Linked DNA regions of Methanothermobacter thermautotrophicus. Each later gene encodes a partner of the first gene's protein in a complex. Links are inferred from orthologs where the notes say so. Each region holds a gene or a part of one and is shown on either strand. Other genes may lie near its edges.

Evidence for each region.
Region 2: the proteins of mtrA (region 1) and DNK57_RS07345 are in contact, whole or in part, in a crystal structure (PDB 6ZW0), measured with the Methanocaldococcus jannaschii proteins. The link is inferred for Methanothermobacter thermautotrophicus from one-to-one orthologs.

The regions. Positions count from the first base shown.
Region 1 is NZ_QKOF01000006.1:184,109-187,420, forward strand. What follows is about bases 166-3,147. They hold mtrA (tetrahydromethanopterin S-methyltransferase subunit A), read left to right. Parts: upstream 166-1,289; coding sequence 1,290-2,006; downstream 2,007-3,147. Other genes in these bases: mtrC (tetrahydromethanopterin S-methyltransferase subunit MtrC), read left to right, coding at 166-962; DNK57_RS05400 (tetrahydromethanopterin S-methyltransferase subunit B), read left to right, coding at 975-1,277; mtrF (tetrahydromethanopterin S-methyltransferase subunit F), read left to right, coding at 2,019-2,225; mtrG (tetrahydromethanopterin S-methyltransferase subunit MtrG), read left to right, coding at 2,225-2,485; mtrH (tetrahydromethanopterin S-methyltransferase subunit H), read left to right, coding at 2,501-3,147. In the rest of the region: mtrD (tetrahydromethanopterin S-methyltransferase subunit D), read left to right, coding at 1-159; more of mtrC, read left to right, coding at 159-165; more of mtrH, read left to right, coding at 3,148-3,312. UniProt on the Methanocaldococcus jannaschii protein: Part of a complex that catalyzes the formation of methyl-coenzyme M and tetrahydromethanopterin from coenzyme M and methyl-tetrahydromethanopterin. This is an energy-conserving, sodium-ion translocating step.
Region 2 is NZ_QKOF01000006.1:556,318-559,579, forward strand. What follows is about bases 127-3,058. They hold DNK57_RS07345 (DUF2121 family protein), read left to right. Parts: upstream 127-1,093; coding sequence 1,094-2,023; downstream 2,024-3,058. Other genes in these bases: DNK57_RS07340 (thioredoxin domain-containing protein), read right to left, coding at 127-856; DNK57_RS07350 (MBL fold metallo-hydrolase), read left to right, coding at 2,086-2,850. In the rest of the region: more of DNK57_RS07340, read right to left, coding at 1-126.

The DNA.
Region 1 (3,312 bases):
ATAAATGCGGTTATCGCATCATATAACATTGGAGGTACCATAGAAGGTTTCCACGATCCTAAATTCAAGAGGATCGGAAGGGGAATAGTGGCATGTCTCATAGCCTCCATTGTTGCAGGCGCCCTTTCAACATTACTCGTATATGGAGGTGTCTTCTAATGTCAGTAGCAGCAGGAGGACCGGCCGGCGCAGCCATACCTGAAAGCAGGCTCATGGCCCTGGGAATAATCGGTGGACTGGCAGGTATATACGCATCAGCAGTTAACCCGATCATAGGCCCTGTTCTGGCATCCCTTGGAGCTGTCTGTGCAATCGTATGGGGTGCAGACGCCATAAGGAGGGTTGCAAGTTACGGTCTGGGTACTGGTGTCCCATCAATAGGTTACATGTCAGTTTCAATAGGTATAGTTGGTGTGGTTGCTGGGCTTGCATCAGCTTTCACACTGCCTGCCATAGCTTCACCGGTTGTTGGACTCATACTTGCCATGATACTGGGTATCGTTGTGGCTGTACTCGGTAAGAAGATAGTTAAGATGAAAATCCCGATCCTTGAAAAATGTACAGCTGAGATCTCAGGGGCAGCAGCTCTCTCAGTGCTTGGATTCTCAGCAGCCATTGCAGGCAGCTACACCATGCAGGCAATTCTAACATCAGTCATAACAACTGGATTCATAGGCTTGCTCTTCATACTCAACACAATGGCAATCCAGCACCCATTCAACGCCTGTCTCGGACCAAATGAGAACCAGACAAGGACCCTCAAGCTGGCAGCATCAACAGGGTTCATATCAATGGCCATCGTCGGCCTTCTTGGAATAGGTCTTAACCCTGGCTGGTGGCTCGTTTCACTGGTGGGTGCACTCTGCTGGGTCGTGGCCTTCAAGTCATTCGTGAGCGCATCCTTCGAGGAAGCTGCATCCGTGAAATGGTCAGGTCTCTGGCCTAAGGAGGAAGAGCAGTAGGAGGCTTTAAAAATGGAAATGTTACCACTTGTTAAGATCGCTCCGGAATACAACCTGACCCTTGATCCTTCCACCGGTATGATAGGGGCTGCTCTCGGAAGGGAAGTTATAATATTATCCATGGATGAGATAAACGAACAGATAGCAGAATTAGAGGCTACAGCAGATGATCTGATTAACTCACTGGACCCAACAACCATCCCCCAGGGTTCATACCCTGGAAGGGAGGGAGTGTACCTCACAGCAGGTAAACTCACCAACATGGTTTATGGGTTCATCCTTGGTCTGATCATCCTGTTTGCCCTGCTCTTATAGGAGGTGTTATGAGTGGTTGAAAAGAAATCACCTGCTGAAGGATGGCCTGTGGTCAACGGGGACTACATTGTGGGTGACCCCGAAAGTCCTGTGGCTGCCACCACCCTTGCCTCACACATAGAAGACGTGCCAGTGGAGGCCGGCGCTGCCATTGCAGGGCCATGCAAGACAGAGAACCTCGGTATCGAAAAGATGATCGCCAACCTCATATCCAACCCCAACATCAGATTCCTCATACTCTGCGGTTCAGAGGTCCAGGGACACATCACAGGGCAGAGTATAGAGGCACTCCACCAGAACGGTGTGGACCCTGATAAGAGGAACATCATAGGTGCAACCGGTGCCATTCCCTACATAGAGAACATACCAGATGAGGGCATTGAGAGGTTCCAGAAACAGCTGGAAATCGTCAACCTCATAGACGTTGAGGATGCCGACGCCATCAAGGCCAAGGTCAAGGAGTGCATCGAAAAGGACCCCGGTGCATTTGAAGAAGAGGCAATGGTCATAAAGGTAGAGGAAGGCGGAGAAGAAGAGGAAGGCGAAGAAGTCAAACCTGTGGCACCAGAAACAGCACTCATAGAGGCCAGGATGAGGAACATCCAGACACAGGTTAAAATGATAGGTTCCACCAACAGAATGTTCGCAGGTATGTACTCAGGTAAGGTTCAGGGTATAATGATAGGCCTTGCATTTACCCTGACACTGGGCATACTGCTACTGGTCTAGGGAGGCTTCCAGATGATTATACTATCCAACAAACCGAATATACGTGGCATTAAGCGTGTTGTAGAGGACATAAAATACCGGAACCAGCTCATCGGTAGAGATGGCAGGTTATTCGCAGGTCTGATAGCCACAAGGATTTCAGGTATAGCCATCGGATTCCTCCTGGCTGTCCTCCTTGTAGGTGTACCTGCAATGATGAGCATATTAGGGGTGATCTGATGTCAGAGGAAGATAAAACCACAATACCCCGCGTACTTGTCTCTGCTGATGAATTCAACAAGGCGAACGAGAGGCTCGATGAGATCGAGGAGAAGGTGGAATTCACCGTAGGTGAATATTCACAGAGAATAGGACAGCAGATCGGTAGAGATATAGGTATTTTATATGGTATTGTGATAGGTCTGATTATCCTTGCAGTAACAAACATACTGTTTGCAGGACTGTTAAAAGGACTTTTAAAATCCCTATTCGGACTATAACTTGGAGGTTTACATATGTTTAGGTTTGATAAGGAACAGATCGTACTGGATATAGCTGGAACCAAAATTGGTGGTCAGCCAGGAGAGTACCCAACTGTTTTAGCAGGAACAATATTCTATGGTGGACACAGCATCATTGAGGATGAGAAGGCAGGTGTCTTTGACAAGGACAAGGCAGAAGCCCTCATAAAGACCCAGGAAGAGATGTCTGATGTCACAGGTAACCCGCACATCGTCCAGACCTTCGGTCAGACACCAGAAGCAATTGTCAAGTACCTTGAATTTGTGGGTGATGTGACAGACGCACCATTCTTCATAGACTCAACATCCGGTGAGGCAAGGATCGCAGGTGCTAACTACGCCAGTGAAGTGGGACTTGAGGACAGGGCAATCTACAACTCAGTCAACATGGCTGCAGACGAGTCAGAACTCGAGGCCCTCAAGGAAACAAAACTCTCAGCTTCAATTGTCCTCGGTTTCAACCCAATGGACCCAACAGTTGAGGGTAAAATCGGAATCTGGGAAGATGGTGCAGGCACAATAGACAAGGGTCTCCTTGAAATGGCTGCTGAGTGTGGTATAGACAAGTACCTCATGGACGTGGCTGTAACACCACTCGGTCAGGGTGCCGGTGTGGCTGTGAGGACATCCTTTGCAGTCAAGAGCAAATGGGGTTACCCTGTGGGTAGTGGTATCCACAACGTGCCATCAGCATGGGACTGGCTACGTGAATACAAGAAGGACCACAAGGAAGCCTGGCCTGTCTGTGACGTCGGATCCAACCTGATCCAGCAGATGGCCGGTGGTGACTTCGTCCTCTACGGTCC
Region 2 (3,262 bases), 370 kb from region 1 along the record:
CCGTCACCTGGAAGGCCTCAAGGTAGGCTGTCATTGTGAGTGCCTGGTCATAGAGCATCTTCTCAAAGTGGGGTATCGTCCATGTTGGCTCAACAGCGTATCTGTGGAAACCGTAACCCAGCTGGTCATATATTCCACCGTACCTCATCCTCTCAAGGGTGAGTCTGACCATTTCAAGGGCCTCCCCGTCACCCCTCCTGAGGTGGTAGGTGAGCAGGAAGTGGATGTTGTGGGAGGTGGGAAATTTCTGCTGGGACCCGAAACCTCCATTTTTCCTGTCAAAATTCCTTCTGAGGTACTCGTAGGCCATATCCACGGTTTCAAGTTTAATCTGGTATGAAGAAGACTTTTCCTTCAGGGCCTCCACGACCTTCCTCGCGGTCTCAGCTATCCCGTCGGGGTCGTTCTTCCAGAGCAGCGCAATCCTCTCAAGGATTGTCCTGAGACCGGGGGCTCCTCCTCTGTCATCTGGAGGGAAGTATGTCCCTGCAAAGAAGGGTTCACCCTCGGGTGTCATGATGATTGTCAGGGGCCATCCACCGCTACCTGTCATCATCTGGCAGACCCTCATGTAGATGGCATCAATATCCGGACGCTCCTCCCGGTCCACCTTAACAGCAACAAATTCCCTGTTTAGTATATCTGCGATTTCAGGGTTCTCAAAGGATTCCCTTGCCATCACATGGCACCAGTGACATGTGGAGTATCCTATCGATAAAAATATTGGCTTCCTCTCTGCAATGGCCCTTCTGAAGGCATCATCACCCCATGGATACCAGTTCACAGGGTTGTGTGCATGCTGCAGTAAATAGGGACTCTTCTCCTTTATGAGAGAATTGGTGTACTCATCTTTCATTGGCTCCCCCTCAATGGTATATATGTTGATGACACTTTATTAATTGAGGGGTTGATTCTACTATCCTGGTCTGCTGATTGTAAACTGTTCCATCCTCTTGCTGTGCCAGATGAGATACTTGCATTCCAGGTTTTCATTAAAATTGTTCCATAATATTCCAGCATCCTGTCATAAGATCGAATCCTTTAATTAATTCTCCCTTCAAATTCATCTGTATAAATGATCAGGTGATCCGCAATGAGTCTCATCATAACCTACATAAGTAGCAAAGGATGTGTCATGGCCGGGGACAAACGGAGAATAGCCTACTTTGGTGATAAATCAAGTAGAGAGATCCTTGAGGATGAACTGTACGCCGGTAAGATAAAGAGTGATGATGAACTCCAGAGGAGGGCGTCAGAGCTTGGGGTGAATATAAAGGTCACAGATGACACATGCAAGGTCAGAAGCCTTGGAGACGTTGTTGTAGGTGAAATAAGCCAGAAGACACCCTTTGAGACAAGAAGAAGAAGGATATACGCAACAACAGGGGCCTACCAGATAATTGAACTCACAGGTTCAAGGATAACCAGCATGGAAAAGGGCGATACTGCAATAATAGTCTTCGGGAATAAGATAGCCAAGGAGATTACAAACAGGTTCCTCAAAAAGAGGTGGAGGACAAAGACAAGCCTTAAGGATGTCGCTGACCTCTTCAGGGAACTCATGGACCATGTGTCCTCACAGACACCCTCTGTTGGCAGCGAATATGACCTGTTCATAAAGAGCCCATCCCTGGATAAGAAGAGCGCCCACAAACTTCTGAGTGACACCATTGTGAGGGATGTCCGCCTCCTCCAGAAATGGAGGGCCAAACTCAAACAGGAGATGCTAGACCGACGGGAGGAGATGAAACTGGCCTCAAGGATCCTCACAGAGGGCGAGGTCGGCAGGGTTATGAGGCAGGAGGGAAACCACGTTGAGGTTAAACTTGCAGGTGATGTTGAGGCCTATGACACCCGCTGGAAGAAGGTTGCAGGTCCAGGTGACATGGTACTCATGAGGGTAGCAGATGGCGGCACCATCTCACCCGGCGAGAAAATAGCTGTAAGGGATGAGAACCTCTGCGTGGAGGGGAGGGATATAAAGATTGACTGTGACGTCATAATCTGTCGCAGGGAGGAATAAATTTTTATTGGCGGCGGATAAAGATAGGATGGGTGATTGAATGAGGTTAACGTTTCTAGGGAGTGGTGGCGGACGATTTCGCCACCATAACACAGAAGAGGATGACCGGCGGCCTGAGGATTGATGGAATCGCCGGCATGAACATACACATCGACCCTGGGCCGGGGGCGCTTGTGAGGTCCTATCAGTTCGACTCTGACCCCAAGAAGCTGGATGCTGTGATGGTCTCCCACTCACACACCGATCATTACACCGATGCAGAGGTCCTAATAGAGGCAATGACCAGGGGCATGACGCGCCAGAGGGGCACCATCATGGGAAGTTTAAGTGTAATGGAGGGTTACAGGGACTGGGGACCATGCATCTCAGATTACCATATGAGAAAATCACGATGCATAACACTATCAGCCGGTGAGACCGTTGATATAGGGGATCTTGAGGTCACAGGTACCGGTACCGTTCATGGGGACCCGACAGGTGTGGGGTTCAGGTTCAGGGCTGATGACCTTTCAGTTTCCTATACCTCGGATACAGAGTACTTCGATGGACTTGCAGAATACCACAGGGGGGCGGATGTCCTCATAGCAAGCGTCATAAGACCCGGGGATGAGCATATAAGGGGTCACATGTGTACGGATGATTTCATAAGACTCGTGGAGGATGTGGAGCCGGGTATTGCAGTGATGACCCACCTTGGAATGAAGATGATACTCAACGACCCTGAGATGGAGGCATTCAGGGTCCAGGAGGCAACGGGTATCAGGACACTGGCAGCGAGGGATGGCATGAAACTTGACCTGGATGGGAGCAGCCTTGATATTTCCTGAGGGCGCTCTTCATCCACATCCACACATGGGCCCGTCAAAGCCCCGGGCTTTGAATTTATCCAGCTATTGGTGGTATAAATGAACTTCAAAGGTTTTTTTGGATTTTGAGGATAAGGGTATTCAGGATCACTCAAATTAGCGGCTGTTCGCATGGTCTTGAAATCAGTTAAGGGCTTTTTAGGAATCCTATGGGTTGGTTTTTCGGTGCTGTAATCTAGCTGTCTTTGGGTTGTGTTCTCTGTAAAGTTACCTTTGCAGGCCGTGGAATCCGCTGTGGGGTTGTCTGCAGCGGCTGCGGAACTAACAGACACCATAAAGATAAGAACAGCCAGCAACAGGACATAAAAATCCTTCACCTAAACACCTCCAATCAGTTGATAATAGGATTATACACAAAACTCATATATATTAC